DNA from 2 places in the Pseudahrensia aquimaris genome. Region 2 is predicted to be linked to the other one. Evidence: riboswitches for the same ligand, from Rfam matches in the RefSeq annotation. Region 2 holds a riboswitch; the other holds the start of a gene.
The links. A riboswitch is a leader RNA that binds a small molecule or an ion and turns the genes downstream of it on or off. The one in region 2 is predicted to bind S-adenosylmethionine.

Region 1: it holds a riboswitch for S-adenosylmethionine, as region 2 does, so the genes downstream of both, metA (homoserine O-acetyltransferase MetA) here and ACFQ14_RS10315 (O-succinylhomoserine sulfhydrylase) in region 2, are expected to answer to the same signal.

What each region holds. Positions count from the first base shown of each region.
Region 1 covers NZ_JBHTJV010000012.1:55,090-69,823, forward strand. The annotation lists gene ybgF (tol-pal system protein YbgF) at 1-195, opposite strand, end outside; gene pal (peptidoglycan-associated lipoprotein Pal) at 382-912, opposite strand; gene ACFQ14_RS13160 (agmatinase) at 1,149-2,120, opposite strand; gene ACFQ14_RS13165 (IclR family transcriptional regulator) at 2,159-2,911, opposite strand; gene ACFQ14_RS13170 (GMC family oxidoreductase) at 3,243-4,838, shown strand; gene ACFQ14_RS13175 (TRAP transporter substrate-binding protein) at 5,061-6,173, shown strand; gene ACFQ14_RS13180 (TRAP transporter large permease subunit) at 6,286-8,640, shown strand; gene hisD (histidinol dehydrogenase) at 8,670-9,974, shown strand; gene ACFQ14_RS13190 (MBL fold metallo-hydrolase) at 10,137-10,913, shown strand; gene ACFQ14_RS13195 (MFS transporter) at 11,021-12,193, shown strand; SAM riboswitch at 12,216-12,293, shown strand; gene metA (homoserine O-acetyltransferase MetA) at 12,368-13,291, shown strand; gene ACFQ14_RS13205 (ABC transporter ATP-binding protein) at 13,332-14,734, shown strand, end outside.
Region 2 covers NZ_JBHTJV010000009.1:302,525-317,258, forward strand. The annotation lists gene dnaK (molecular chaperone DnaK) at 1-937, shown strand, start outside; gene dnaJ (molecular chaperone DnaJ) at 1,184-2,332, shown strand; gene ACFQ14_RS10250 (NADPH-dependent FMN reductase) at 2,399-2,962, shown strand; gene pyrF (orotidine-5'-phosphate decarboxylase) at 2,977-3,675, shown strand; gene ACFQ14_RS10260 (DUF1330 domain-containing protein) at 3,679-3,969, shown strand; gene ACFQ14_RS10265 (DUF2852 domain-containing protein) at 4,099-4,572, shown strand; gene ACFQ14_RS10270 (VOC family protein) at 4,709-5,143, shown strand; gene ACFQ14_RS10275 (cysteine hydrolase family protein) at 5,140-5,724, shown strand; gene ACFQ14_RS10280 (ABC transporter permease) at 5,721-6,848, shown strand; gene ACFQ14_RS10285 (ABC transporter permease) at 6,848-7,810, shown strand; gene cdd (cytidine deaminase) at 7,812-8,204, shown strand; gene ACFQ14_RS10295 (purine-nucleoside phosphorylase) at 8,207-9,007, shown strand; gene deoC (deoxyribose-phosphate aldolase) at 9,004-9,795, shown strand; gene ACFQ14_RS10305 (sulfate transporter family protein) at 9,781-10,467, opposite strand; gene ACFQ14_RS10310 (adenosine kinase) at 10,604-11,599, shown strand; gene ACFQ14_RS10315 (O-succinylhomoserine sulfhydrylase) at 11,596-12,774, opposite strand; SAM riboswitch at 12,875-12,952, opposite strand; gene ACFQ14_RS10320 (2'-deoxycytidine 5'-triphosphate deaminase) at 13,009-14,097, shown strand; gene ACFQ14_RS10325 (hypothetical protein) at 14,144-14,734, opposite strand, start outside.

The DNA of each region.
Region 1 (14,734 bases), on a different contig from region 2:
CTGTTCTTCCAACTCATTCACCCGAAAGACCGCATCGCCGCTTTGCGCCAAAATAACGGGGGGCTGTGCAGCAACTTGACCGAGAGGCATGGCGGGACGCTTGAAGTCTGTGGCTTGAGAGGGTGCGCAAAACAGAGCGACGAGGGGCAAGGTGGTGGCAAGGCGAGCCACGGCATTGAAAAGGTTTCGGTTCATGTCTGGCGGGTCTCCGCGTTATTGGGCCGTTGTGAGATTGTGGAACCGCTCGGTTCCCGCATCTTCAATATCACACTGGAAAAGCCTGACCAAAATTTGTTGGCTTACAAAGCGAAACGGCTGCACGTCCTGATATTTGCAGGAAGATGCAGCCGCATTTGCTGTAGTGGAAACTGGAATTCAGATTTAAGAGCCGCTGCCACCGCCAAGAACGGTGACGGCACGGCGGTTTTGCGACCAGCACGAAATGTCATCGCATGTGGCGACCGGACGTTCTTTGCCGAAGGAAATGGTGCGCAACCGTGTGCGGGGCACACCGCGGGCAACCAGATAGTCGCGTGTTGCCGCCGCGCGGCGGGCACCGAGTGCGATGTTGTATTCGCGGGTGCCGCGTTCGTCAGCGTGGCCTTCGATGGTTATGCGGTACTGGGCGTATTGGTTTAGCCACGTCGCTTGTTTGTCGAGCGTTTGGCGAGCCTCTGCGGTGAGCGCACTTGAATCGGTCTGAAAGAGGACGCGATCACCCACATTGACTGTGAAGTCTTGCGTCGAGCCGGGCGTAGCAGCGCCAGCACTGTTGCTGCTGTTAAGGCCAAGCTGCGCCGAATTGTTCGGCAACGTTTGTTTCTTGGTGCAGCCGGCGACGGCGGCAAGCGCAACTAGGGTGGCGATTGTAGCGGCGCGCGTGGCGTTGGCTGTTTGAAGTGTCAGGCGCATTGCCCGTCTCCTTCTCGATGGTGTCGATTGGGCGCTGACGCAAATTCCTTTTTCGGGACAATTGCAAACAACGCGGTGATCTTTTGATAACCAATATTCCGTTAAGGGCGGCTCAAGAAACTGGGTAAATGAAGCCTTAACGCAGGGGTTTGATGATGATTACATGCCGAAAATTGCGGACTGCACGTCCAAACAGGGAAAATGGGGCCACATCGCGGCGAAATTGTCGCGCTGCCCTACTTTTTGCGCTTGGCAACCGCTTCAGACAAAACGCACAACATCTCGAACATCATCGAAACGCCAACCCATGCTGTGTTTCCCGATGGGTCGAATGGCGGTGAAACTTCCACCAGATCACAGCCAACGAGATTAAGCCCGCGCATTTCGCGCACGCAATATTGCGCGGTGAAGGTATCCGGCCCACCGATTTCCGGCGTTCCGGTTCCTGGAGCAAAGGCCGGATCAATGAAATCAATATCGAATGAGCAATAGGTCGGCTCGCTGCCCACAATCTCACGCGCCTGCGCCATGACATCAGCAGGTCCGCGGGCTTTAAATTCTTCAATGGTGATGATGGTAACGCCGACGGAACGGCCAAACTCGATATCCTCGCCGTCATACATCGTGCCGCGTATGCCAATTTGAACGACGCGTTTTGGGTCTAACAAGCCTTCTTCAATGGCGCGACGGAATGGGGTGCCGTGGGTGTAGCGTGTGCCGCCAAAATATTCGTTGTAAAGGTCTGTGTGCGCATCAAAGTGAACCATGCCCAACGGAGCGTCTTTAGCCAAACCCCGCAGGATGGGCAGGGAAATCAGATGGTCGCCACCAGCGGTAAAGGGCGTGATACCCCTACCGTGCAAATCGGAATAGTGAGCGGTGACCCGGTCTAACGTCGCCATCAGATCAGCCGGGTTTGGCGCAACGTCTCCCAGATCGGCACAATTGACGAGTTCATACGGATTGATGTGCGAGACAGGATGAACGGCTCGGATCATGGTGGACAGATCGCGCAACTGACGGGGGCCATGGCGTGCGCCGGGGCGGTTGGTTGTTCCACCATCCCAAGGAACGCCCACGAAGCCAATATCAACGGCGTCGTATAAAGTATCGGTCGGCGTCAGATGTGGCAGCCGCATAAAAGTAGGGACACCTGCGAAGCGCGGTAGGTCGAAGCCGGAAATGGGCTGAAAATCGGGATGGGCCATTGCTACGGTCTCGGCTTGGGTTTCGCTCAAAACTTAACTCACAATTCGGCTAGCTGTCTCGCTCCATCGCGCAGCAAATCGAGATGTTGCAGCAAACCATCGCGGTCAAGCCGTTGTGTGGGGCCATGAAATGCGAGAGCAGCAATAAAACGGCCAGACGCATCAGTCACTGGCACCGCAAGTGCGATCATCCCATCGAACAGTTCTTCGTTGTCGATGGCATAGCCCTGCTTCTCGATTTGTTCCAATTCGGCAGCAAGGCTCGCCGTGCTCATATGGGTGTTTATGGTGCGCGGTTCGAAACGAATGGTTTTGAGCGTCCGCTCGCGGTCTTTGCCGCTCAGGCTTGCGAGATAGCACTTGCCACTCGCAGTGCAATAGAACGGCACACGGGAACCGATGGGCAGTTCGATTCGAAACAGCCAGTCCGTTTCAATACGGTCTAGATAGGTCATGCCATCTGGTTCGGGCACGACGAAGTTGATCGTTTCCTTGATCGTCTCCGCCAAGGTTAGCAAAACCTGCCGCCGCGCCGTTGCTGTCTGCCGCGATGCGAGAAGCCCTTGTGCGAGCCTGGATGTGCGCGGTGCAGGCGAGAGGCGGTTTCCCGAGACATCGCGGATGAGGAAGCCTTCGGCCACCATGGTCTGGCACAAACGATGAATGGATTGTTTCGGCAGTCCGATAGCTCGGTTGATCTCGGTCGGTGACAACGGCTCATTCGATTGAGACACGGCCTCCAAGATCAAAAGCGTTCGCAAATTCGTGGGAACCCTCAGTGCGTCACTCATTCTTGCCTGCCTTTTGCCCGTTCATCCACAACACCACCTTGAAAGCCGAAATTGCGACATTCTGTCTTGCACAAATAAGGCTGGCGTGGTTCACTCTTATTGAGACCAAAAGTCTCATTTTTTGCAAATGGCAAGTCAAGATCACTTTTTGCCTAACTACAGAAAATGAGACCCTGGGCGACTTTTCCGGGGAGGAAAAAGTGCCCGTTATCGCGCTCTTTGCGCCGACCCTGCCTTGGGAGAGTTTGAGAGGGGCAGGATCGGCAGGGTTGCGATAACGGGTGCAAACTCTTCCTAAAGATTGTCATCAAAACGGCTTTCGGGAGTGTGCGTGGAGTTTGATTTTGTCATTGTAGGAGCAGGTTCTGCCGGTTGCGCTGTTGCAGCGCGGCTGTCTGAGAACGGCAAATACACGGTGGCGCTGGTTGAGGCCGGCGAAAAAGACCGCTCGCCTTGGATCCACATCCCGATCGGCTATTTCAAAACCATGGGCAATCCCAAAGTCGATTGGGCCTATAAAACCGAACCTGACCCCGGCCTGAACGGGCGTTCGCTCAACTGGCCTCGCGGCAAAGTTTTGGGCGGTTCAAGCTCGATCAACGGCCTGCTCTATGTGCGTGGCCAAGCGCAGGATTATGACAATTGGCGCCAGATGGGCAACGAAGGTTGGGGCTGGGATGACGTGTTGCCGTGTTTCCGCAGGGCGGAGACATGGGAGGGGGGCGAAAGCGCGGTCCGTGGGGGCTCGGGCCCGCTTTCCGTCTCCAAAACACGCCTGTCACGCCGCCCGATTGATGCGTTCATCGAAGCGGCCCAACAAGCGGGTTATCCTTACAACGACGACTATAATGGCGAGAACCAGGAAGGTGTCGGCTACTTCCAGATGACGGCCAAGGACGGGCGGCGATGCTCTGCCGCTCAAGCGTATCTGAAACCCGCGCGGGGCCGCGAAAATCTGACAATTCTCACAGGTCTCATCACCAAAGAAGTGCTGATTGAGAATGACCGCGCCGTCGGCATTGTCGCCCGCGGCGGCGATGGTGATCAGATTGTTCGGGCGCGGCGCGAGGTGATCTTGTCTGCCGGAGCGATTGGTTCGCCGCAAATTCTCATGCTTTCCGGCATTGGGCCAGCAGACAATCTGTTGGCCAATGGCATTTCGGTCAAGAAGGCATTGAAGGGCGTGGGGCAAAACCTGCAAGACCACTTGCAAGCGCGGCCCGTGTTCAAATGCCGGTCTTCAACCATCAACACCGAAACCAATTCGCTGTGGAAGCAGGCGCTGATCGGAATTGAATATGCGCTCAAGCGCACAGGGCCGATGACGATGGCCGCAAGCCTCGGAACGGGATATCTCAAAACCCGCGCGGAACTCGAAACACCCGACATTCAGTTTCACCTGCAGCCGTTCTCGACGGACAAGGTTGGCACAGGCACACACCCGTTCAACGCGTTTACTGCGTCAGTATTGCAGATGCGGCCGGAAAGCGCCGGTCATTTGGAACTGCGCTCAAACCGCATCGATGACCATCCGGTCATTCACCCAAATTATCTTTCCACGCCGCTTGACCAACAAACCATCGTGGAGGGCATTCGCGTTGCACGGCGCATCGCGCGGTTCTCGCCAGCGAAAGAAGAGATCATCGAAGAATACGCACCGGGGGCGGCGGTCGATGATGAAGACTACGACGCGCTGCTCGATTGGGCGCGCAACACGTCGACGACAATCTATCATCCCACCGGAACCTGCAAAATGGGCAAGGACGACCGTGCAGTGGTTGATCCACGCTTGCGGGTTCACGGGGTGGACGGGCTGCGGGTGGCTGATTGCTCTATCATGCCGGTGATCGTTTCAGGAAACACCAATGCGCCTGCTATGATGATCGGTGAGCGGGTGAGTGACTTCATTTTGGAGGACGCTGCCTGACGCGAATACAGGTTTCAAGCTGATGAAGCCGGCGCGGGAGGCGCCGTTGATTTGGCTCAAAATGCACCGCAGCGGAGAAAAGCTGCGGGTCATAAACCGGCGGAAGATCGTTCGATCAGCCGTCAGAAAATGCGGTGAACGCGCATCGGCCCCGATCCTTCGGCGGGGCGTCCGGTGCCATCGCATCCGTCGGAGGAAAGAACGAACTCAGGGAGGAATACCATGTCTGTTCTTGCAAAATTCGGCAAAACTCTTGCCGCAACCGCTGTCGCAGCAACCGTTGCCACGGCGGCTTACGCAGCGCCGGTCAATATTCGCGTTCAATCGGTGATTTCAGCTTCTGCTGACGAAGTCGTCATGCTGCAAAACTTCGCAGAAGATGTGCTGGCGCTGACCAAAGACGACCCGGTGACCATCGAAGTGCTGCCAGCCGGTGCGGTTGTTGCCAACAGCGGCGTGCTTGATGCCGTCGACAAAGGCTTGGTCGAAGGCGGCTTCGCCTGGACGCACTACTGGTCGGGCAAACACCCCGCAGCGGCCCTGTTCGGCTCCCCACCTGCAGGTGGCGGTATCGGCATGGACAACCTCGCGTTCCTGTCATGGTTCCAGTTCGCTGGCGGCAAGGAGCTTTATGACCAGCTCTGGACAGAAATGGGCGTGAACGTGAAAGGCTTCATGTTGCAGCCGGTTGGCCCGGAAGCGTTGGGTTGGTTCAAAGAGCCGATCACGTCTATGGCCGATTTCCGCAAATACCGTTTCCGCACGCCTCCCGGCATTCCCGGTCAGGCTTATAAGGATATCGGTGTAGCCTCGGTTGCTATGGGCGGCGGAGACATTCTGCCGGCTCTCGAAAAAGGCACAATTGATGCTGCTGAATGGTGCTGCCCGAAGCCTGACTCGGTGTTTGGCTTCCAGAAAGTCCTGAAACACTACTACCTTCAGGGCCTGCACCAGGTGGTCGTGAATGCTGATATGTACATCAACGGCGATGTCTATAACGCCATGACGGACCATCAGAAAAAGGCGCTGGAAGTTGCGGCGAACGCTTCGCTTTCCAAAGCTATGTCTTACCGCATCTATGAAAACGGCAAGGCGCTGAAAAAGCTCGTGGAAGAAGATGGCGTCATCCTGCATGACACGCCAGCCGACTACTTCCCAGCTTACATGAACGCCGCCAAGGCGTTGCTGGAAAAGAACGCGGATGAAAACGCCTTCTTCAAAACTGTCTATGACAGCCAGAAAGCATTCGCGGAAGTTGCGGTGCCGTTCTGGGCCGGTGCGCAAGCGTCTAACGCGGCGCTGGGCAAGGCCTATGCCGACAGCCTGAAGAAGTAAGACAAAGCGATTGCGGCGGGGTTGTTCAAACAGCCCCGCCCTTTCCCCATTCGCAATGCCTTTCACTGAGTGAGGCTTTTTGAATTGGGAAACACCTCGGGAGAGAGCCTAAATGGCAGAGGAAGTCATTCCCGGTGATCTGGATATCACCGATGAACTGATCGCCGAGCGGCGCGCGGAAGAGCCTGGTCAAACGCCCGAGGACATGACCGCGTGGCAGCGCCCGATCACCGCTTTCATCGACGTTTTGAACCTGTGGGCAGGCCGGATTTTCTGCCTGCTGCTCATTCCACTCATCTTTGGCACCGTCTTCGAGGTTGTCTCCCGCAAGGCGTTTGCGGTGCTGACCGATTACGGCATGAACGAAACGGCGATTGCCTGGGGGCTTGGGCCGACGCTTTGGAACTACGACGTCAGCCGCATGTTGGGCGGTGTCATTTTCATGGCGACCGCTGGCTATGCGCTGATGCGCGGCGTACACATTCGCGCGGACTTTCTCTACCGCAATTGGACGCTCAAAACGCAGGCGACCGTGGATGCTTCGCTCTATCTCGCCTTCTATTTCCCCGCGATGTTGTTCTTTTTCTGGTCGTCGGGCGAATACGCGCTGAGCGCTTTTGGCAACGACATTTTCAACATCAACGGCTGGGAACGGGCTGGCGATTCCACATGGGCGCCGTTCCTCGCGCCTGCGCGCATATTTATGCCGATTGGTGCATTCTTGCTTCTGCTGCAAGGCCTGCCGGAACTGTTCCGCGCCTTTCACCAAATGGGCAAAGAGCGCGAAGCACTGTTCCTGAAGATCCTGCCCTTTTATCTTGTCATCCTGGCTGTGATCTTCGTGTCGATCTTCTACCCCAAATCGGTTCCGTTCGACGATTGGTTCCAAGCCGCTTTTGGTGGCGGGTTTGGCTTCGCGAAGTCGACTATCGGCCTGTTCATGCTGGGCGCGATGTTGTTTTCGATCTTCGTTGGCTTTCCGATCTCGTTCACGCTGATCTTCCTTGCCTTCACCTTCGGCTCGTGGGGCGCAGGCAGCGCGGTGACGTTCTTCCTGATGACGCTGCAGGTTAATTCCACGATGCTGGACGATCAATTGGTCGCCGTGCCGTTGTTCATCTTGATGGGGATCGTGATGGAACAGGCAGGCCTAATGGAGCGGTTGTTCAACGCTGTGCAGCTTATGATGAGCCGTACGCGCGGGGCGCTCTTCATCGCGGTGCTGTTCGTCTCCACGGTCTTTGCCGCAGCGACCGGTATTGTCGGCGCTTCGGTCACGATCCTCGGCATCATGGCCGCTAAGACTATGAACAAATCCGGTTACGATGTGCGCCTTGCGGCTGGCACGATCACGGCCGGTGGCACGCTCGGCATTCTCATTCCACCGTCGATCATGCTGATCGTCATGGGGCCGGTGCTGGAAGTGCCGGTGACGGACCTGTTCCGCGCGGCCATCATTCCCGGCGTGCTGCTAGCCTTCCTCTACATGGTCTATGCGCTCGGCCGTTGCTGGATAAACCCGAACCTTGGCCCGATCCTCCCGCCGGACGAACAGCCTGAGACGTCGCCATACTATCTAGTGGAAGTCTCTCTGGTTCTGTTCGCCATCGTTGCCTTCTTCTGGCTCATCACACTGGGCGCTGCCGGGTCGCTGGCATTTATCCCGCTGGGCGGTTTGATCATTCCGATCCTTTGGCTGGTGGGCATGTTCGTCGTTTACAAATGGGCGCGGGCCACCAAACCGGGCGGGTTCTACTTCTCCGACCTTTGGTACGAATTCTTCATGGGCCTTGTGCCGCCAACGGTGCTGATCGCCTTTGCCTTGGGTTCCATTTTGGCCGGTTGGGCAACGCCTGCGGAAGCGGCGGCTTGCGGGGCGTTTGGCTCCATCCTGCTGTCGCTCGCCTATCGCCGTTTGACGGTGAAAAAGTTCTATGACGCGCTCATCAAGACGCTGGAAATCTCGGTTCTGATTATGTTCCTCGTCGCCGCATCCAACTTCTTTGGCGCGGTCTTCTCGAACCTTGGCACACCGAAATATCTCACTGAGCTTCTGCTGTCATTTGACCTGTCGATCATGGCGATGCTCATCTTTGTGATGGCCCTCGTGTTCCTGCTCGGTTGGCCGCTGGAATGGGTGCCTATTGTGCTCATCATCGTGCCAATATTGGTGCCGCTGCTCATCAGCCTCAACGTCAACCTGACATGGTTCGCCATCCTCGTGGCGGTGAACCTGCAAACGGCATGGCTGTCGCCGCCCGTGGCGCTGTCGGCCTATTTCCTCAAAGGCGTCGTGCCGGAATGGGATTTGAAAGACATCTACCTAGGCATGATGCAATTCATGGTCATTCAAGTGATCGGCCTTGCCTTGATCTTCACCTTTCCCGGCTTCGCATTGTGGCTGCCAGACTTCCTGTCGGCCAACGGATCGCCGGGTTTCTTTAGCTATTCCGGCTGGACCGAATAAAGCACCCACCACCAAAAGAGTGTCATAAAATGCCCATCACCTATCTGAAAAAAGCCGAGAAAACTGCCTATACCGGCGAAGATCAAACCCGCGAAATCGTGAGCGATATGCTGGCGAAGATTGAAGCCGGCGGTGAGGATGTTGCTCGGCAATACGGGATCGACCTCGACAAATTCGACGGGAATATCGTCGTTACGCCGGAAGAGATTGAGGCGGCCGGGGCGAAAGTTCCGCAGAAGCTGAAAGACGATATTCAGTTTGCCTATGACCGCGTGCGCAAATTTGCCGAAGCGCAGAAAGCCTCGATCACAGAATTTGAAACCGAGCTGTCGCCCGGCCTATGGGCGGGGCAAAAACTGATCCCGATGCAGGTGGCGGGCTGCTACGTGCCGGGCGGTCGTTATGCCCATGTGGCGAGCGCGATTATGTCCATCGGCACTGCAAAGGTTGCGGGTGTGCCGGATGTGGTTGCTTGCTCCGCACCGAAACCTGGCGAAGGCATAAACCCGGCAATTCTCTACACGATGAACCTGTGCGGCGCCGATCACATTCTGGCGCTCGGTGGCGTACAGGGCATCGCGGCAATGACGTTCGGGCTGTTCACGGGCAAAAAAGCAAACTTCCTCGCAGGCCCCGGCAACCGTTTCGTGGCCGAGGCCAAGCGTATGCTTTATGGCCGTGTTGGCATCGACATGTTCGCCGGGCCCACCGAAATCGGCATCATCGCGGATGAGACTGCTGACCCGCAAATCGTTGCCGAAGACTTGGTGAGCCAAGCCGAACACGGCCTCGATTCACCCGCTTGGCTATTCACCACATCGCAAAGCCTAGCCGACGCAGTGATGGCCAAAATGGATGGCCTGATCAAAGCCCTGCCGGAAGGCGCTGCCCATGCTGCGGAGGTCGCTTGGCGCGATTATGGCGAGGTGATCCTGTGCGACACGCGCGAAGAGGTTTGCATCATATCCGACGAATACGCTTCCGAGCATCTGGAAGTGCAGACGGCGGACGACCAATGGTATGTCGACCGGCTCAAGTCTTACGGCTCGCTGTTCATCGGCGAGGAAACCACCGTGACCTACGGCGACAAGTGCTCCGGCACCAACCACATCCTGCCGACCAAGGGCGCCGCCCACTACACGGGTGGGCTTTCGGTGCACAAATACATGAAGGTCGTCACCACCCAGCGCATGACACGCGAGGCGAACCGCGAGGTCGGTCAGGCGGCGGCACGGATTTCACGACTGGAAGGTATGGAAGGTCATGCTCGGGCTGGTGATGCACGTTTGCGGAAGTATTTCGAAGGTGAAAATTTTGATTTGGGCATCGGCTAGGTCAGTCCATCGGGCACAGCCTTTGCCAAAAACTTAAAGCGGTACGGCATGGATGTGGCAATTCGCCATTTTCCTTATTCAGAACAGAGGTTCATACCATAATTCGGACGGGAGCCCGAAGTCGTTATGTCGCGCGAAAACGCGCGCTTTTGGAGCTGTCCTATGAAACAAACAAGACGCCAGTTTATCGCCACATCCGCCGCTGCGGCAGGCACGATCACGTTCTTACCATTTTACGCTAATGCAGGTGGTCACCTGCCTAACGAATTCAAAACCGATGGCGGAACGATCACCGTTCACCCCATCAGCCACGCGTCCATCGTGATGGAAACGCCCAAGGGAACGCTATACATAGACCCGGTGGGCGATGCGGCTGCCTACGCGGATTTCCCCGACGCAGATTTCGTTCTGATTACCCACCACCACGGCGACCACTTCAATCAAGACACGCTAAATGCAGTCGTGAAGGACAAAACGGTCATCATGACGAACCCGAAAGTGGGCGAAGACATTGCAGATGCCATGAAGGCAAAAAATACTGTGATTTCCAATGGCGAGAGCGGCGAAGCAATGGGCATCAAGATTGAGGCAATACCCGCTTACAATCTGGCCGAGGACAAGCAGAAGTTTCATCCAAAGGGGCGCGACAACGGGTACGTCCTGAACTTTGACAACTTCCGCGTTTACATCTCAGGTGATACGGAAGACATTCCGGAAATGCGTGCGCTGGAAAACATTGATCTGGCGTTTGTGTGCATGAACCTGCCTTTCACCATGCCAGCAGAAGCTGCGGCATCAGCGGTGAAAGAGTTCAAACCCAAATTCGTTTATCCATACCACTATCGTGGCCGCGATGGTGGCACGCAGGATCCGCAGAAATTTGCCGAGCTGGTCGGTGACGCGGCGGTGGTCAAATTGGGCGACTGGTACGGCGGCTAAGCCTCACCAAATTTGCTGAAGACTTAAAACCGGTGGCAGCTCTTTCGAGTTGCCGCCGGTTTTCATTTGTTGTGGGGTGGGTGCCTGTTTCTCTGACAAGTCTTCCAATGAAATTTCGGTCGATTGCCCTGTTGATGATTGCTGAGGTTGCCGCGCTGTCGCTGTGGTTCGTCTCCGCTGCCATTCTACCTGAAATGCTGCGTGAGGCTGCGATGTCGCCAGTCCGTCAGGCAATGCTATCGAGTGGGGTTCAGATCGGCTTCGTGGTTGGAGCTCTCGCCTCCTCAATTCTCGGTCTTGCAGACCGCTATGACCCAAGACGTGTTTTCGCCGTCTGCGCCGTCACGGCAGGGCTTTGCAATGCAATTCTTCTGATTGCAGAACCAGGTGGGGCGTCGGCGATCTTCGCACGCTTCGCTACGGGCGCTCTGTTGGCTGGGGTTTACCCAGTGGGGATGAAGATCGCTGTGGGTTGGGGAGAGAAAGATCGTGGAACGCTGGTTGGGCTGTTGATTGGGGCGTTAACGCTTGGTTCCGCCCTGCCGTATCTCATTTCCACAACTGGCGGTGCGGATTGGCGCTTTACAGTTACCATCGCTTCAATTGCCGCAATATCCGGCGGATTATTGGCGCTGCTTGTGCAGCTTGGACCGCACTACGCGAAAGCGGCGCGGTTTCAAATCTCCGCAATCTCTCTTGCGTGGCACGATCGACGCATCCGCTATGCCTATGGCGGTTATCTGGGCCATATGTGGGAGCTTTACGTCATGTGGGCTTGGATCGCCGCAGCCTGTGCGGTTTCGTTCAGCGCGACAATGACGGCAGAAAGTGCCGTTGCGGCAGCCACAATGCTGGCCTTTGTGTCCATCGCGACGGGTGGTGTGTTCAGCATCATCGCAGGACTGTTTGCCGACAGGATCGGCAAAGCAGAGGTAGCTGGCATCGCGATGGCTGTAAGCGGTCTGGCAGGGTTGGCGACAGCGTTGACGTTTGGCGGCCCCGTATGGATCACCGTGATCGTGGTGCTGGTATGGGGCGCCTCGGTCATCCCCGATTCAGCACAGTTCTCCGCAATGGTGGCCGATGCGGCACCGCAAGAGGCAGCCGGCAGCTTGATGACCTTTCAAACAGCACTGGGTTTCGCGCTGACATTCTTCACGGTGCAGATCGCGCCTTGGCTAGCGGCGCAAACGGGCTGGGCGCTGGTCATCGCGCTGACCGCACTTGGCCCGGCTTTTGGGATATTCTGCATGGTCCGCCATCGCCGCATAGCCGATTGACCGAACCTGAAGTCGTGCCTAGATTGAGCGCTGTGGTGATTTGGCCGGTCGGCTTGCAGCCACGTTAAACAATTCGCTAAAAGGCCGCTTGCTCTCAACAGCAGATGGAACCGATGGCGAATTCGTTATCGGTTTTTTTGTGTCCGCATTAGGGACCAAATGGAGTTTGTTTCAATGCCCATCCGCATCCCTGACACACTGCCCGCCCGCGCTACTTTGGAAGCCGAAGGTGTGATGGTGATGGATGACGCGACCGCCACGCGGCAGGATATTCGCCCGCTGAAAATCGGCCTGCTGAACCTGATGCCGAACAAAATTCGCACCGAGACACAGATCGCCCGCCTCATCGGCGCAACGCCGCTACAGGTGGAGCTCACGCTGGTGAGAATGAGCGAACACAAATCACGCAACACGAATGAAGAACACCTAATTTCATTCTATCAAACGTGGCAGGAAATCCGCGATCAAAAGTTTGACGGCTTCATCATCACCGGTGCACCCATTGAAACGCTTCCTTTTGAAGAGGTTACCTACTGGAACGAATTGTCCGAAATTTTTGAATGGACGCGCACGAATGTGTTGTCGACGTTCAACATATGCTGGGGCGCGATGGCCGCGATTTGGCACTTTCATGGAGTTCCAAAATACACACTCGACCAGAAGGCCTTCGGCGTTTATCGCCACCGCAATTTGAAACCTGCCTCACCCTACCTTCACGGGTTTTCAGATGATTTTTCCATTCCGGTGTCGCGCTGGACGGAAGTGCGCAGCGTGGATGTTTTGCAGCATGACGGGCTGGAATTGCTGATGGAAAGCGACGTGACCGGGCCTTGCCTGATTTCTGAAAAGGAAGGCAAGCGGCTCTACATTTTCAACCATGTGGAGTACGATTCTACATCGCTAAAAGAGGAATACGACCGAGATGTCGCCAACGGCACGCCCATTGACGTGCCGCACAATTATTACCCGGCAGACGACCCTGCCATGCCACCGCAGAACCGATGGCGCAGCCATGCTCACCTGTTGTTTGGTAATTGGATCAATCAGATTTACCAGTCCACTCCGTTCGACATTAACGAGATCGGCAAAAGCGGTTGATGGGTGTAGCGCTTGGCTCAAGGGCCGTTATAGTGCCTGAATGAATAGCGCGACCGACACAGCACCATTGGCTATTGAGCTTGTTGGTATCAACAAGTCATTTGGCCCTGTGCATGCCAACAAAGACATTGATCTGAAAATTCGTCCGGGGACAATTCACGGTATTATCGGCGAAAACGGTGCTGGTAAATCAACGCTGATGTCGATCCTCTACGGGTTTTATCAGGCCGACAGCGGCGAAATTCGCCTAAAGGGAAAACCCGCAATAATCGCAGACAGCCAAGCGGCCATCGCGGCCGGCATCGGCATGGTGCATCAACACTTCATGCTGGTTGATAACTTCTCGGTGCTGGAAAATATCATTCTAGGCGCGGAAGGCGGCGGCATTCTTAACTCCGCCATGCGCCGAGCCCGCGCAGAACTGTTGCGGCTGGAGGAAGAATACGGGTTGAAGGTTGATCCCGATGCGCTGATCGAAGATTTGCCCGTAGGCCTGCAGCAGCGGGTTGAGATTCTCAAAGCGCTGTTTCGCGGGGCAGACGTTCTCATTCTCGATGAGCCAACGGGCGTGCTGACGCCCGCGGAGGCTGACCATCTGTTTCGCATTCTCCAGCAGTTGAAAGACCAGGGGAAAACGATCCTTCTCATCACCCACAAGCTGCGCGAGATCATGGCCATCACTGACGAAGTCTCCGTCATGCGGCGCGGTGAAATGGTGGCCACACGCACAACGGCTGAAACGAGCCCTGAGGAACTGGCCGAACTTATGGTTGGTCGGCGCGTTCTGCTACAGGTCGATAAAGAGGAAGCTTCCCCCGGTGAGGTGCGGCTCGCTGTGGCCGGGCTTACAGTGCGCGACGGACGCGGCGTGGACATGGTCAAAGATGTTTCCTTCAACGTACGCGCCGGCGAAATCGTTGGCATTGCGGGCGTGGCGGGAAATGGGCAATCGGAATTGCTGCAAGCCATTGCCGGTATGCGACCGTTCTCATCCGGCGCTATCATGCTGGATGGGACGCCGATCACTTCGGGCGTTCGGGCAGACCCGGCAGAGCTGCGCAAGCGCGGCCTCGCTCATGTGCCGGAAGATCGCCATCATGAAGGTCTGGTGCTGAGGTTCGAGGAATCTGAAAACGCGATCCTTGGCTATCATGGGGATCCGGAGTTTGTGTCCGGGCCATTTTTGCAAATTGATGCGATGCGGGAAGATGCGATTGAGAAGATCGGGAAATACGATATCCGCCCCCCCAACCCGCGCCTGAAAACGGCCAATTTCTCCGGCGGTAACCAGCAAAAGATTGTATTAGCGCGAGAGATGGAACGTGACCCCGGCGTTCTTCTCGTTGGCCAACCGACTCGCGGTGTAGATGTCGGCGCGATTGAATTCATCCATAAACGCATCATCGAAATGCGCGATGCCGGCAAAGCCGTTCTTTTGGTGTC
Region 2 (14,734 bases):
GGTGATCTTGGTCGGCGGCATGACCCGCATGCCGAAGGTTCAGGAAACCGTGAAAGACTTCTTCGGCAAAGAGCCCCACAAAGGCGTGAACCCGGACGAAGTGGTTGCCATGGGTGCCGCCATTCAGGCAGGCGTCTTGCAAGGCGACGTGACCGACGTGCTGCTGCTCGACGTGACCCCGCTGTCGCTCGGCATCGAGACGCTGGGTGGTGTGTTCACCCGCCTGATCGACCGCAACACAACGATCCCGACGAAGAAGTCGCAAACATTCTCGACCGCCGAAGACAACCAAAACGCGGTGACGATCCGCGTGTCTCAGGGCGAGCGCGAAATGGCAGCCGACAACAAATCACTCGGCCAGTTCGATCTCGTCGGCATCCCACCCGCACCGCGCGGCGTGCCACAGATTGAGGTGACGTTCGACATCGACGCCAACGGCATCGTGAACGTCTCCGCCAAAGACAAAGGCACCGGCAAGAGCCACGAAATCCGTATCCAGGCATCGGGCGGTCTGTCCGACGAGGATATCGAAAAAATGGTTCAGGAAGCCGAGGCCAACGCTGAAGCGGACAAGGCGAAGCGTGAAAGCGTTGAAGCCCGCAACCAGGCCGAGGCGCTCATGCACTCGACCGAGCAGTCGCTCTCAGAACATGGCGATAAGCTGGATGCGTCCACGAAGGAAGTCATCGAAATGGCGATGACCGACCTGAAATCGACGGTTGAAAACGAGCTGTCCGAGAAAGAAGAGATCGAACAGAAAACCCAGGCGCTGGCGGAAGCCAGCATGAAAATGGGTCAGGCGATCTACGAAGCGCAGCAGTCTGAAGAGGAGGCAGCCGCCGCTGCCGATGCTGAAACCGCAGCCGCCGCAGACGAAAACGTTGTGGACGCCGATTTCGAAGAAATCGACGACGAAGACGAGAAAAAGTCGGCGTAACGCGCTGCGCTTTTAAGAGATCGACAAGATCATCCCCGTCCGCTCGCACAGTGCGGGCGGGGATTTTTTTGAAGCCCGATCAGTCTAATCGAAGCCGACCAATTGAAACTTTGTTTCGCGCTGGAAACCATCATCTGTCAGGCCATTCCATGTCCGCTTCCGCCTTCGCTCCCTCTTGGCACACAATGACGGATAGCGGCTTGCGGGGCTGACGCGCCTGAACGCCATGTTGGAAAGAAAAGAACAATGAGCAAGGCAGACTATTACGACACGCTTGGCGTTTCTCGTGATGCGGACGAGAAAGAGCTGAAAAGCGCTTTCCGCAAAATGGCGATGAAATATCATCCCGACCGAAACCCCGATAATGCGGAGGCGGAAGCCAAGTTTAAGGAAGTTGGCGAGGCTTATGAGGCGCTGAAAGACCCGCAAAAGCGGGCCGCCTACGACCGATTCGGCCACGCCGCTTTTGAAAACGGTGGCGGCGGTTTTGGCGGGGGCGGTGGCTTCGGCGGCGGTTCCATGGGCGATATTTTCGAGGACATTTTCGGCGAGATGATGGGCGGCGCACGCCGCTCGTCCGGCGGTCGTCAGCGTGGCGCTGATTTACGCTACAATATGGAAATTACGCTGGAAGAAGCCTATTCCGGCAAGACAGCAGAAGTGGAAATTCCCACCGCCGTTTCCTGCGACACCTGTTCCGGCTCCGGCGCGAAACCCGGTTCATCGCCCTCCACCTGCTCCACCTGCGGTGGCGCGGGTCAAGTGCGGGCGTCGTCTGGCTTTTTCTCCGTTCAGCGCACATGCCCGTCCTGCCAAGGCCGCGGTGAGGTGATTTCCGACCCCTGTGGCGATTGCTCCGGCACGGGTCGTACAGTTGAGACCAAAACGCTGACGGTAAACGTGCCTGCCGGCATTGAAGACGGCACGCGCATCCGGCTTGCGGGTGAAGGCGAAGCGGGCATGCGCGGTGGACCGACCGGCGATCTGTATATTTTCCTGTCGCTGAAACCGCACCAGTTTTTCCAGCGCGATGGCGCAGACATTTATTGCCGCGTTCCTATTTCCATGACGACCGCCGCTCTCGGCGGTCAGTTCGAGGTCGGTACGGTCGAAGGTGGCAAGACGCGTGTGAAGGTGCCGGAAGGCACGCAGAACGCCAAGCAGTTCCGGTTGCGCGGCAAGGGCATGCCCGTGATGCGTCAAAACCCCTCGGCGAAGCCTTCGCAGTTTGGCGATATGTACATCCAAGTCGCCGTTGAGGTGCCGCAAAACCTGACACGCCGTCAGCGCGAATTGCTGCAGGAATTCGAGGAAGAATCCTCAGAGGCCAACAGCCCGGAATCCACCGGCTTCTTCTCGCGCATGAAGGGCTTTTTCGACAGTTTTGCGGACTGATTGGCAACCGTCCTGCGGGGCGCACGTTAGTTCTTTGCAATTGTTGTTTTGAAGGAATTCCTTTTCATGTCCGCCCCCAAAATTCTCGTCATTCCCGGTTCCCACCGCGCCAGTTCGATCAATGCCCAATTGGGCGCAACGATCGTGCGGCAACTTGAAAAAGATGGCGCAAGCGCAACCCTCGTTTCTCTCGCTGATTATCCCATGCCGATTTATGATGGCGATTGGGAAGAAGAGAACGGTGCGCCGGAAGGGGCGAAGAAACTGGCGGCTTTGATGAGCGAGCATCAGGGCGTGGTTTTTGTCTGCCCCGAATACAATGCTTCCATCACACCGCTTTTGAAGAACACGCTTGACTGGCTTTCCCGCGATGTTGGCTGCAAGCCTTACGCGGGCCGCGCCTTCGCCCTGGCCTCGTGTTCGCCCGGTGCCTTGGGCGGAATTCGCGGCCTCAGCCACATGCGTGACGTGTTCATCAATGTCGGTGCGGATGCTATTCCGGCGCAATTGTGCGTCGGTCCGGCTGGCAGCGCGTTCGATGATGACGGCAATCTGACGAACGAACGGCAGATCTCGCTCTTGCAAAATATGAGCGCCAAGTTGATAGAACGGGCCAAGCAGTTCTCCTAAATCCGGTGCCAACCATGGCCGACGACCGCCTCATCCTCGCACTTGATGTTCCTACAATGGAGCAAGCCCGCGCGGCAGTGGCTGAATTGGGCGACAGCGTTTCCTTCTACAAGATCGGTCATCAGCTGGCCTATGCGCCGGAGCGCGAGAATGGATTTCACCTTGCACGCGAATTGATCGACGCGGGAAAGCAGGTTTTTCTCGATCTGAAACTGCTCGACATAGACAACACCGTCGCCAAGGGCGTGGAAAGCGTGGCGCAGATGGGCGTGTCGATGCTGACTCTCCACGCTTATCCAAAAGCCATGCGGGCAGCCGTTGCAGCCTTGGGCGACAATCCGCTGACATTGCTTGGCGTGACGGTGCTGACTTCAATGGACGATGAAGACCTCAAGGAAGCCGGATACGCGCTGGATGCGCGGGCCTTGGTTCAAAAACGCGCCGAGCAGGCGCGGGAAGCTGGCATGGGCGGCTTGGTCGCCTCTGCCCAAGAGGCCGAAATGATCCGCACAATCGTCGGCCCCGACATGGCCATCGTCACCCCCGGCATCCGCCCGGCGGGTGCGGATGTGGGCGACCAGAAGCGGGTGATGACACCTGCAAAAGCTCTGGCTGCGGGGGCTTCCCATTTGGTCATCGGCAGGCCCATTATGGGCGCTGAAGACCGTCGCGCTGCGGCGCTCGCAATCGTTGAAGAAATGGCAGGAGGCTGACACATGGCAAAAGGTTATTGGATCGCACGGGTGGATGTGAACAACCCCGAGCGCTACCCCGACTATGTGGCGACCGCTAAGCCAGCCTTTGAGGCACACGGCGCAAAATTCCTCGTGCGCGGCGGCGAAACCCATTCCATGGAAGGTCAAAATCGCGCGCGCAACGTGGTGATCGAGTTTCCTTCGGTGCAGGCGGCACTCGATTGTTACAACACGGTGGAATATCAAAACGCGGTGAAAATCCGCCAAGCGGTGGCTGATTCAGAGTTGATCATCGTTGAAGGCGTCGAATAAGACAGTCTTTACAAAACTTTAACCAAAATAACTTGAATGCCCCATTTCCTGCCCTACGTTTTAGACAAGCAGGAACGGGCCTCATTTCCCTTGCCTGCATTCACACGGCTCAGGAAGGGGAAATTCCTCATGACCAACGCTCTCATCCGTCCCGCTTGGACACCTGTTACGATCGCCATGATGGTTATCGGCTTCATGATCTTCTGGCCGCTCGGCCTCGCCATGATCGCCTATATCATCTGGGGCGACCGTCTCGACCAGTTCAAGGCGGACGTGAACAACGCAACTGACTCCATGGCCAACACGTTCAAACGTGGTGCCAGCTACGCAAAGCCGCATGGTTTTGACCGCACTGGCAACGTCGCTTTTGACGACTGGCGTGAAGCTGAACTTCGCCGCTTGGACGAAAAACGCCGCGAGCTGGACTCCATGCGTGCCGAATTCGACGATTACGCCCGCGAGCTTCGCCGCGCGAAAGATCAGGAAGAATTCGACCACTTCATGAAGCACCGCGCTAAAGAAGTGGACGCCAAACCAACCAAGAAAACTGCCACGAAAAAAGTGCGCAAATCTTCTGGTGGAGAGGCTGTCCCCGGCGTGTAATCGCCCGGCAGTTTCGGCAAACAATCTGGCCCGTCCTGAGCGATCAGGGCGGGCTTTTTTGTGTTGCTTTCTCCCACTCGACGGCACCGAATTCGTGGGGCATTGTCTGGGTTGAAAAGGCGCGGAGACGACAGCAATGGGTGCCAATATCTCAATCGTCACGTTGGGTGTTGCCGATCTTGTGCGTTCGACGCAATTTTACACCGCGCTCGGCTGGGCCGATACAACCGCGAGCCAGGAAAGCGTTACCTTCCTCCAAGGCCATTCAATTGTGCTCGGTCTTTATAGCCACGCTGCGCTGGCGGAAGATGCAAATACTGAAGTGACGCCTATCGGCTTTCGCGGCGTATCGCTGGCCGTGAACCTCGAAAGCGAGGCGGCGGTGGACACATGGTTCGATCACGCGGTTTTGCAGGGAGCCCATCCACAAAAGCGGCCTGAAAAGGTTTTCTGGGGCGGTTATTCCGGCTACATCGCAGATCCGAATGGCCATCTGTGGGAAGTTGCCTACAATCCGTTTTTCCAAGGTGATCCGTCGACAGGACAATTGAAACTGGAGCCGAAAACGTGAGCATTGCGCTGTTGATCATCGATATGCAGAAAGCCGGATCCGATCCCGCGCTGGGCGAGCGTGGCCAACCGGAAGCAGAGGCCAACGCCGCGCGTCTGCTCGCCGCGTGGCGCGAGCGGGGCGACCCCGTCATCCACATTCGCCACGACGATATGAACCCCGCTTCGCCTTATGCCCCCGGCAAACCCGGCCACGCATTCTGTCCCGAAGTCGCACCACTGCCCCATGAGGAAGTGATCGAAAAGCGCACGACCAACGCCTTCGTGGGCACCGATCTGATGCAGGCGCTGGAAGGCCATAACGCGGCACAGATTGTCGTTGCCGGTGTTCATCTGGAACACTGCGTTGGCACGACCGCACGGATGGCTGGCAATCTCGGCTTCATGGTCTATCTGGCTGGCGATGCTACTGCTTCGCTTTCCAACCATGACAAGAACGGCAGGCATTTCTCCGCCGATGAAATTCACGCCATGATGCTCGCCGTGCTGGACGGCGATTTCGTCAAGGTATCCGACACAGACACACTGCTCTCGCTCGTCAATGCCGAAGGCGCGATACCCGATGGGGCGACGCTGCAATGATCAATCCTCTTCCGAAATGGGTCGACTACGGCCTGATGCCGCTGATCAATGTGACGGTGGCTTTTCTCATTTCGGGGCTGGTGGTTTTGTTCGTTGGCGAGAGTCCGCTGGAGGCTGCCTATCTACTGGTCAAAGGCGCGTTTGGCTCCGGCTACAATCTGGGCTTCACGCTGTTCTACGCGACCACCTTCATGTTCACCGGCCTTGCGGTGGCGGTGGCCTTTCATGCCGCTCTGTTCAACATTGGCGGCGAGGGTCAGGCGTATATCGGCGGTTTGGGCGTTGGCCTTGTAGCCCTTTCGCTCGATGGAACGCTGCCGTGGTGGCTGACCTTCCCGCTGGCGATCATCGGCGCGGCCTTGTTCGGCGCGTTCTGGGCTTTCATTCCGGCTTTTTTGCAGGCCAAGCGCGGCAGCCATATCGTTATCACGACGATCATGTTCAACTTCATCGCCGCTGCCGTTATGGTCTATCTGCTGTCCGGCCCGCTGCAAAAATCTGCGCAGCTTGGCCCCCGCAGCCGCGATTTTGCCGAAGGGGCGCAATTGCCGAAGCTTGGCGGGCTGTTCGAACCATTCGGCCTCGACATGGGCGCATCACCGCTCAATATCACTTTCCTGCTGGCGCTTCTGATGGCATTTCTCGTCTGGGTGCTGATCTGGCGCACGCGCTTTGGCTATGAAATGCGAACCCTCGGCTCCAGCCCGAAGGCGGCAATCTATGCAGGCATGCCGGAGGCAAAAATCATTATCGTCACCATGATGATTTCCGGCGGCCTAGCCGGAATGATGGCGCTAAACCCTGTGATGGGTGACCAAGCGCGGCTGCAGCTGGACTTCGTGGAAGGCGCAGGCTTTGTCGGCATCGCCGTGGCGCTGATGGGCCGCTCCCATCCGGCGGGAATCGTTCCGGCTGCGATTCTGTTCGGCGCATTGTATCAGGGCGGCGCAGAGCTTTCCTTCGACATGCCCAACATCACCCGCGATATGATTTTGCTGATCCAGGGCCTTGTGATCTTGTTTGCTGGTGCAATGGAAAATCTGTTCCGCCCCGGCCTGTCGCGTGCGTTCTCCAGCCTGTCGACCACCAAGTCGCAGGACGTGTTGCCGGAGGCAGGCGAATAATGGAGACGCTGCTTCAACTTCTTGATCTGACCGTCCGTTCTGCTGTGCCGCTTTTGCTGGCGTGTCTTGCGGGGCTTTATTCTGAGCGTGCCGGTATTTTCGACATTGGGCTGGAAGGCAAAATGCTCGGCGCTGCTTTTGCGGCTGGTGCGGCAGCAGCCGTCACCGGATCTGCTTGGCTCGGCCTTGGCGCGGGAATCATCATTTCCGTCGCGCTTGCGCTCGTCCACGGCTTCGCCTCGATCACCAGCAAGGGCAATCAGATCGTCTCCGGCGTGGCGATCAACTTCATCGCGGCGGGTGCCGCGATTATCCTTGGCAATGCGTGGTTCAGCGCCGGTGGCCGCACGCCGCAATTGCCTCAAGACGCTCGGTTCACGCCCATTGAATTGCCGCTGGCGGAGACGTTGAACGTCATCCCGATACTCGGGCCGATCTACAAAGAGTTGATCTCCGGCCACAACCTCATCGCCTATTTCGCTTTCATCATGGTGCCGGTGACGTGGTGGGTTCTCTTCCGCACCCGCTTCGGCCTGCGCCTGCGCGCTGTGGGCGAAAACCCGGCCGCTGTCGATACCGCTGGCATATCGGTCACATGGGCGCGTTATCGCGCCGTGATCGTATGCGGAATTCTGTGCGGTTTTGCGGGCACGTTTCTCGCCATCGGTGTGTCGGCAGGCTTCGTCAAGGACATGACGGCGGGCCGTGGCTTCATCGCGCTCGCCGCATTGATCTTCGCCAAATGGCGGCCTGTTGCGGCCATGTGGGCCTGCCTGCTGTTCGGCTTTTTGGGTGCTATCGAAATCCGCTATCAAGGTGTTGCCCTGCCGCTGATTGGCACGGTGCCGGTACAGTTGATGCAAGCGCTGCCCTATATTCTCACGGTCATTTTGCTCGCTGGTTTCATCGGCAAGGCCATTCCGCCAAAGGCCGGTGGCGTTCCCTATTCGAAGGAGAGATAGTTTGAGCAGCAACGCCGATCTGTTCAACGCGGCCAAGGCGGCCATGGCGAACACCTATTCTCCCTATTCGAAATTCCCCGTTGGCGCGGCCATACGCTCGGCATCGGGGGTGATTTACGCTGGTTGCAACATCGAAAATGCGTCTTTTCCTGAAGGCTGGTGCGCGGAAACCTCAGCCATCGCCCACATGGTGACGGCAGGCGAGCGGGAGATTTCAGAAATTCTCGTTATGGCGGAAAAAGCCGACCGCGCCACGCCCTGCGGCGGTTGCCGCCAGCGCATCGCGGAATTTGCAAAAGGCGACACGCCCGTTCACCTGTGCGATTCCCAAGGCGTGGTGGAGACGCTGACCATAGCCGAACTCTTGCCCGCCTCGTTTGATCTGGAAGCCTAAGAATGAAAAAATTCCACGAAGTGCTGGGAGATTTCCAGCCGACAATCGCGATTGTCCTCGGCTCTGGCCTTGGCGGTCTCGTCGATGCTGTCGATATCATCTCCCGCACACCCTATTCGGAAATTGTCGAGTTTCCCGAAAGCACTGTATCCAGCCACAGCGCTGAACTGATCCTCGGCACGATTGGTCCCAACAAGGTCGCAGTGCTGTCCGGCCGGATTCACTACTACGAGCAAGGCAACGCCGCCGCGATGCGCCCCGCGCTGGAGGCCTTGGCTGATTGCGGCGTGCGCCGCTTGATCCTCACCAATGCGGCCGGATCGCTGGAAGAGGACATGCCGCCCGGCTCGATCATGCAGATCACCGACCACATCAATTTCTCCGGCACCAACCCGCTGATCGGCGAGCCGACGGATGCGCGCTTTGTTTCCATGACCACTGCGTATGATCCCGTCATGCGCAACCGCTTTGCGGTGGCGGCGGACGAGATCGATGTGCCTTTATCGGATGGCGTCTATATGTGGTTTTCCGGCCCAACCTTCGAGACACCAGCTGAAATCCACATGGCCCGCGTGATGGGCGCTCACGCCGTTGGCATGTCGACGGTGCCGGAGGTTATTCTGGCGCGGTTTTTTGAAATGGAAGTTGCGGCTTTCTCCGTCATCACCAATTTCGCAGCCGGAATGACGGGACAGGAACTCGGTCATGAAGAGACAAAGACAATGGCACCCAAGGGTGGCCTGTTGTTGACGCGGCTTCTGGCTTATGTGCTGCAAAAAGATCTGGATCGAGATATTCTATGACCGAGACCTTGGACAAAGACGTCCGCAAATCTGCTGCCGCCCGCGCCTTGCCGATGGTGGACCTGACCAATCTCAACGCCGATTGCAGCCACGCCGATATCGATGTTTTGTGCGAGCGAGCCCACACGCCCCACGGCAGGGTTGGGGCGATCTGCATCTGGCCACGTTTCGTCGCCCATGCCCACAAGGTTCTGACCGCCCGCGCGCGGGGAAAGGTCATCCCCATCGCCACGGTCGTGAATTTTCCCGGCGGCACGGATTTGCAGGAAATGACCGTGCTGGAAACCGCAACCTGCATCCGCGACGGGGCAGACGAAATTGACTTGGTCATTCCCTACGGTGCTTTCAAAGCTGGTGACGAAGAAGCTGCCAGTAAGCTGGTGCGAGCCATTGCCCAGCAATGTGCGGGGAAGGCTTTGTTGAAAGTCATAATCGAGACGGGCGAGCTGGGCAGCGATGAGTTGATCCGCAAGGCGAGCCATATGGCCATCGAAGCTGGTGCGAATTTCATCAAGACGTCGACGGGCAAAGTGCCGATCAACGCAACGCCCCACGCGGCTGAAATCATGATCCAAGCGATTGCCGATAGCGGTAAACCAGTTGGTTTTAAGCCTGCTGGCGGTGTGAAAACGGTGGAAGACACCGCAACCTATTTGGCAATTGCCGACCGCATTATGGGGCCGGACTGGGCCGCGCCGAAAACCTTTCGCTTCGGTGCATCCGGCGTTCTGGATGACCTTTTAGCGGCTCTCGATGGCGATGAGGCTGCAACGTCAGGCGGCTACTGAGCTGCGTGCGGCCAGTGCTTTGTAAACGTGGGTCATCAAGGCCCCTGCAAACAGCGGTGTCAGCAGATTGACGATCGGCACGGCCAGCAACGCTGCGATGGCAAGACCACCAAGGAAAATCGGCGTCCCGTTTTGCAGTCGTATGGCATCAGCTTGAGCCACAGAAACGTGGCGCAAAGCTGCGAACTGGAAGTATTCTCGACCCAGCAAATAGCCGTTGACCACGAAAAAGACCGGCACGCCAAGGCCGAAAAACAGCACCAAGATCAAAGCGGCCAAGTTTCCCAAAATCACAAGTCCGAAGAACCGCAGCGCGATCATGACCGATTGGCGAAGCGCCAGCGGTGTGCCGACGGGATCCTTAGGGTAATGGGTCCGTTCCACGGCTTCAGCCACCTCATCGAGAAACACGCCGGCAAACAACGACGTCACCGGGGCTATCAAGAAGCCCATTGCGATCAACAAGCCACCGCCAAGAATCCATGCCAGCGCAGTCGCTACCCAAGGCCACGGTCCGAGAAACGGCATCAGGAAAGTTGAGATCAACGCTTCCAGCACAAACCATAGGCCGATGAGCAACACGATGGTCAGACCAATCGATTTCCACAACACGGCACGGAACGGCGCGGAGAAAACCTGCGAAACTGATCGGGATATAGCGTTTGCGAGCATGGCTGGTCTTTGGTCACGAGGGGTCTAATTCCTCACCCACATGGGGAGCGTTCTGGCTCAAGACAAGTAACCCTTGGCGCAGCCGCACAGCTTCGCTAAAGGGGGCCAACTTTCTCGCCACCTTTGGGAGCTTACCTTGGCTGATCCTAGATTCGACGTGCTGACCGTCGGCAACGCCATCGTTGATATTATCGCCCGCGCCGAGGATGACTTCCTCGTTCGTGAAAACATCAACAAGGGCGCGATGAACCTGATTGATGCAGACCGCGCCGAGCATCTCTATGCCGCGATGGGTCCAGCGGTGGAGGCTTCGGGCGGTTCGGCAGGCAACACGGCGGCGGGCATAGCCAGCTTTGGCGCGAAGGCTGCGTATTTGGGCAAAGTGGCGGACGACCATCTGGGCGGCGTCTTCACCCACGATATCCGCGCCATTGGCGTTCACTTCGACACCAAGCCGTTGGAGAGCGTGCCGCCCACAGCGCGTTCGATGATCTTTGTCACGCCGGATGGCGAACGGTCCATGAACACCTATCTCGGCGCCTGCGTGGAACTTGGCCCAGAAGATGTTGATGCCGATGTGGTTGCAGCATCACAAGTGACGTATTTTGAAGGCTATCTGTGGGACCCACCCCGGGCCAAGGAAGCAATCCGCTTGGCGGCAAACATCGCGCATGAAAACAAGCGCCAAACTGCGATCACCTTATCCGACCCTTTCTGCGTGGACCGCTATCGTGAAGAATTTCTTGATCTGATGCGGTCTGGCACGGTGGATATCGTGTTTGCCAACGACGCTGAATTGAAATCACTCTACCAGACAGCGGATTTGATGACAGCGGTTTCCTCAGTGCGCGAAGATACGGCTCTGGCTGTGGTAACGCAGGGCGAGGAAGGGTCGATTGTTGTGACCCGCGAAAAGACAAGCGAAGTCGCAGCCCATTCTATCGACAAACTGGAAGACACAACTGGCGCTGGCGATCTTTACGCGGCTGGCTTTCTGTACGGTCTGACAACGGGCCGCTCGATGGAAGACTGCGCGCGCATTGGCGGCCTTGCGGCAGCGGAAGTGATCCAGCATATCGGCCCGCGCCCGCAAGTCTCGTTGAAAGACTTGCTGGCGCAGTCCGGTATTTAGACTTTCGCCAAGGCCTGCTCGATATCGGCGAGCAGGTCGTCGGCATCTTCCAGACCGAGCGACAGCCGCACCATGCCCGGCGAAATGCCAAGCGTGTCGCGGTCAGCGTCGGACAGGTTTTTGTGCGTGGTCGTGGCAGGATGGGTGATGAGGCTTTTCGCGTCGCCCAGATTGTTGGAGATCGCCACCAATTGCAGGGCGTTCTCGAAGGCAAACGCGCTCGCCTTTCCGCCAGCCAGCTCAAACGCGACCAGCGTTGAACCGCCGGTCATCTGCCGCTTGGCCAGCTCTGCCTGCGGATGGTCGTCGCGGCCCGGATAGATGACGCGCGAAACCGCTTTGTGCTCCGCCAGATGATCGGCGACCTTGGCCGCGTTTGCGGTTTGCTGCGCCACGCGCAACGGCAGCGTCTCCAGGCCTTTCAGCAAGACCCACGCGTTGAATGGTGAGAGCGACGGTCCGGTGTGACGGAAATAATCGTAGTAGTGATCGTTGAGCCATTCCTCATCCGACAACACGATGCCGCCGAGACACCGGCCCTGCCCGTCAATGTGTTTGGTGGCCGAATAGACGACCGTATGTGCACCCAGTTCCAGCGGCTTTTGCTGGATTGGCGTGGCGAATACATTGTCCACCACAAGCCGCGCCCGGTTTTCATTGGCGAGCGCGGCCACGGCTGCAATATCGCACAATTCCAGCGTTGGGTTTGTTGGGCTTTCCAGAAACAGTGTCTTGGTGTTGTGGCGGACGGCCGCCTTCCATGCGTCCATGTCCGCACCATCGACCAAAGTGGTCTCAATTCCGAATTGCGGCATCAGTTTTTCCACCACCCAGCGGCAAGAGCCGAACAGTGCGCGCGCGGCAACCACATGATCGCCAGCTTTCAGATCACACAGCAGGGCAGATGAAATCGCGCCCATGCCACTGGCTGTGCCAAAAGCTGCTTCCGCGCCCTCTAGGTCACGCATGCGTTCTTCAAACATGGAGACGGTTGGGTTGGCGTAGCGCGAATAGATGTAGCCCGGCTCGTCGCCTGCAAAACGCGCCTCGGCGGCCTCCGCGCTGTCATAGACAAAGCCTTGCGTCAGGTAGAGCGCCTCGGACGTCTCGCCGTGTTCGGAGCGCGTTTGCCCGGCGTGAACCAGCCTCGTTGCCGGTTTCCAATTCTCATTCATATTCTGTCTCCTGCTGTGCAGACGCAAACCGGCACAAAAAAACCGGCTTCGCGCCTTTCCCAAAATGGGTCGCAAAACCGGTTCCAAACTTGCAGACGTATCCTCCGCAAAATCGGCCCTTTAGCGACTTGTTTTAAGTGGCTGCAAGCCGACCGGCCAAATCACCACTGAACAAGCGTTGGATTAAGCCCCTTACCGCTTTGCGTCAATGGCGGTTGAGCGATACGAAACATCATGAGCAAACGTGCAGGCATATTGAGCGACGCCCAGATCGCCCAGCTTTTCGAGCAGGGTGCGTTGAAGGCTGTGCGCAAGTTGGATGGTGACCAGATTCAACCGGCTTCGCTCGATCTCCGCTTGGGCAAAAAAGCCTTCCGCGTTCGCGCTTCCTTCCTGCCGGGCCGCGATGCGACGGTGATGGACAAGCTCAAGCGCTTTTCCATGCACGAGATCGACCTGCGCGACGGTGCGGTGCTGGAGACGGGCTGTGTATATATCGTGCCGCTGCTGGAAAAGCTTGATCTGCCGAAAGCGATTGCGGCGTCTGCCAATCCCAAAAGCTCCACGGGGCGGCTCGATATTTTCACCCGCGTCATTACTGATAACGCCCAGCAATTCGATATAGTACCGGCTGGATATTCCGGTCCGCTTTATCTGGAAATCTCGCCACGAACGTTCCCCATTGTCGCCCGCACGGGCTCGCGCCTTTCGCAAATACGTTTCCGGCAGGGTAACGCGCTGCTGGACGCTGAAGAATTACTGGCCCTGCATCAGGCGCAAACGCTGGTCGCGGCAGAAGAGCCGAACATCGACGCGCGCGGCATCGCCATGTCGATTGATCTGACCGGTGATGAAAACGGCCTTGTTGGCTATCGCGGCAAGCGCCACACAGGCGTGGTCGATGTGGACAAAAAAGCGGCCTGCGATGTGCTCGATTATTGGGAGCCGATTCACAACCGCGGTTCAGATGACCTCGTGCTGGACCCGGATGAGTTTTACATCCTGGTATCGCGGGAGGCCGTCCATGTGCCGCCAAGCCATGCGGCGGAAATGGTGCCGTTTGATCCGCTCGTGGGAGAGTTCCGCGTTCACTATGCGGGTTTTTTCGATCCCGGCTTTGGCCACGCCAAAGCTGGCGGCGCAGGCGCACGCGGCGTGCTGGAAGTACGCTCCCACGAAGTGCCGTTCATTCTTGAGCATGGACAGATTGTCGGGCGTTTGGTCTATGAGCGGATGCTCAAAAAGCCCGACGCGCTCTATGGCGCAGACCTGAAATCCAACTATCAGGCGCAAGGCCTCAAGCTGTCCAAACATTTCCGCTAGGCAGGCTGCGAAGCGCCTCTTGGACGCTCCGCAGTTATCGTCTCGATTAGGCGAACACGTCCGCCAAGTCTTCCATGCCCAAGCCTTCTTTTACTTCTTTCAACCGTGCAAACAGAACGACCACGCCGATGGCGTAGATTGCCGTCGACAAGCCGTTGGCAACGCCCTGCACGATATAATCAACAATGGTATTGGGCGCAGTGAAAGACGCCAGCCCCGCGACGAGCATGAACAAGCCGGCGATGACGATGTTGATGATGAACAGCAAGATTATGTAGCCAAACACGGGCCAGCGATAGCCTTTGGTCAGTTCCGCACTGCGGCTTAGGCCGGAGAAGCCCGCGCGTTCAATAACGATTGCTGGCGCTGCAACACACCAGACTGTCAGGATGTAAAGGCCCGGCACAATCAACAATATAAAGCCGATAGACATCGCAATGGCGCTGACGATTGAAAGGACGGTGAGCGGAACAATCACGCTCAGCGCGGCACCGATATACACACTCAAGCGTGCTGGTCTGCCCAGTTTTGCGTCATAAGCCGCAAGAGCCAGAATACCCATCAGAAGCGAGGTGCCGACAAGAGACAGAATGCTTGCAAAAACCGTGGCCGTCCAAAAGCTGGTCGGATTGGTCAG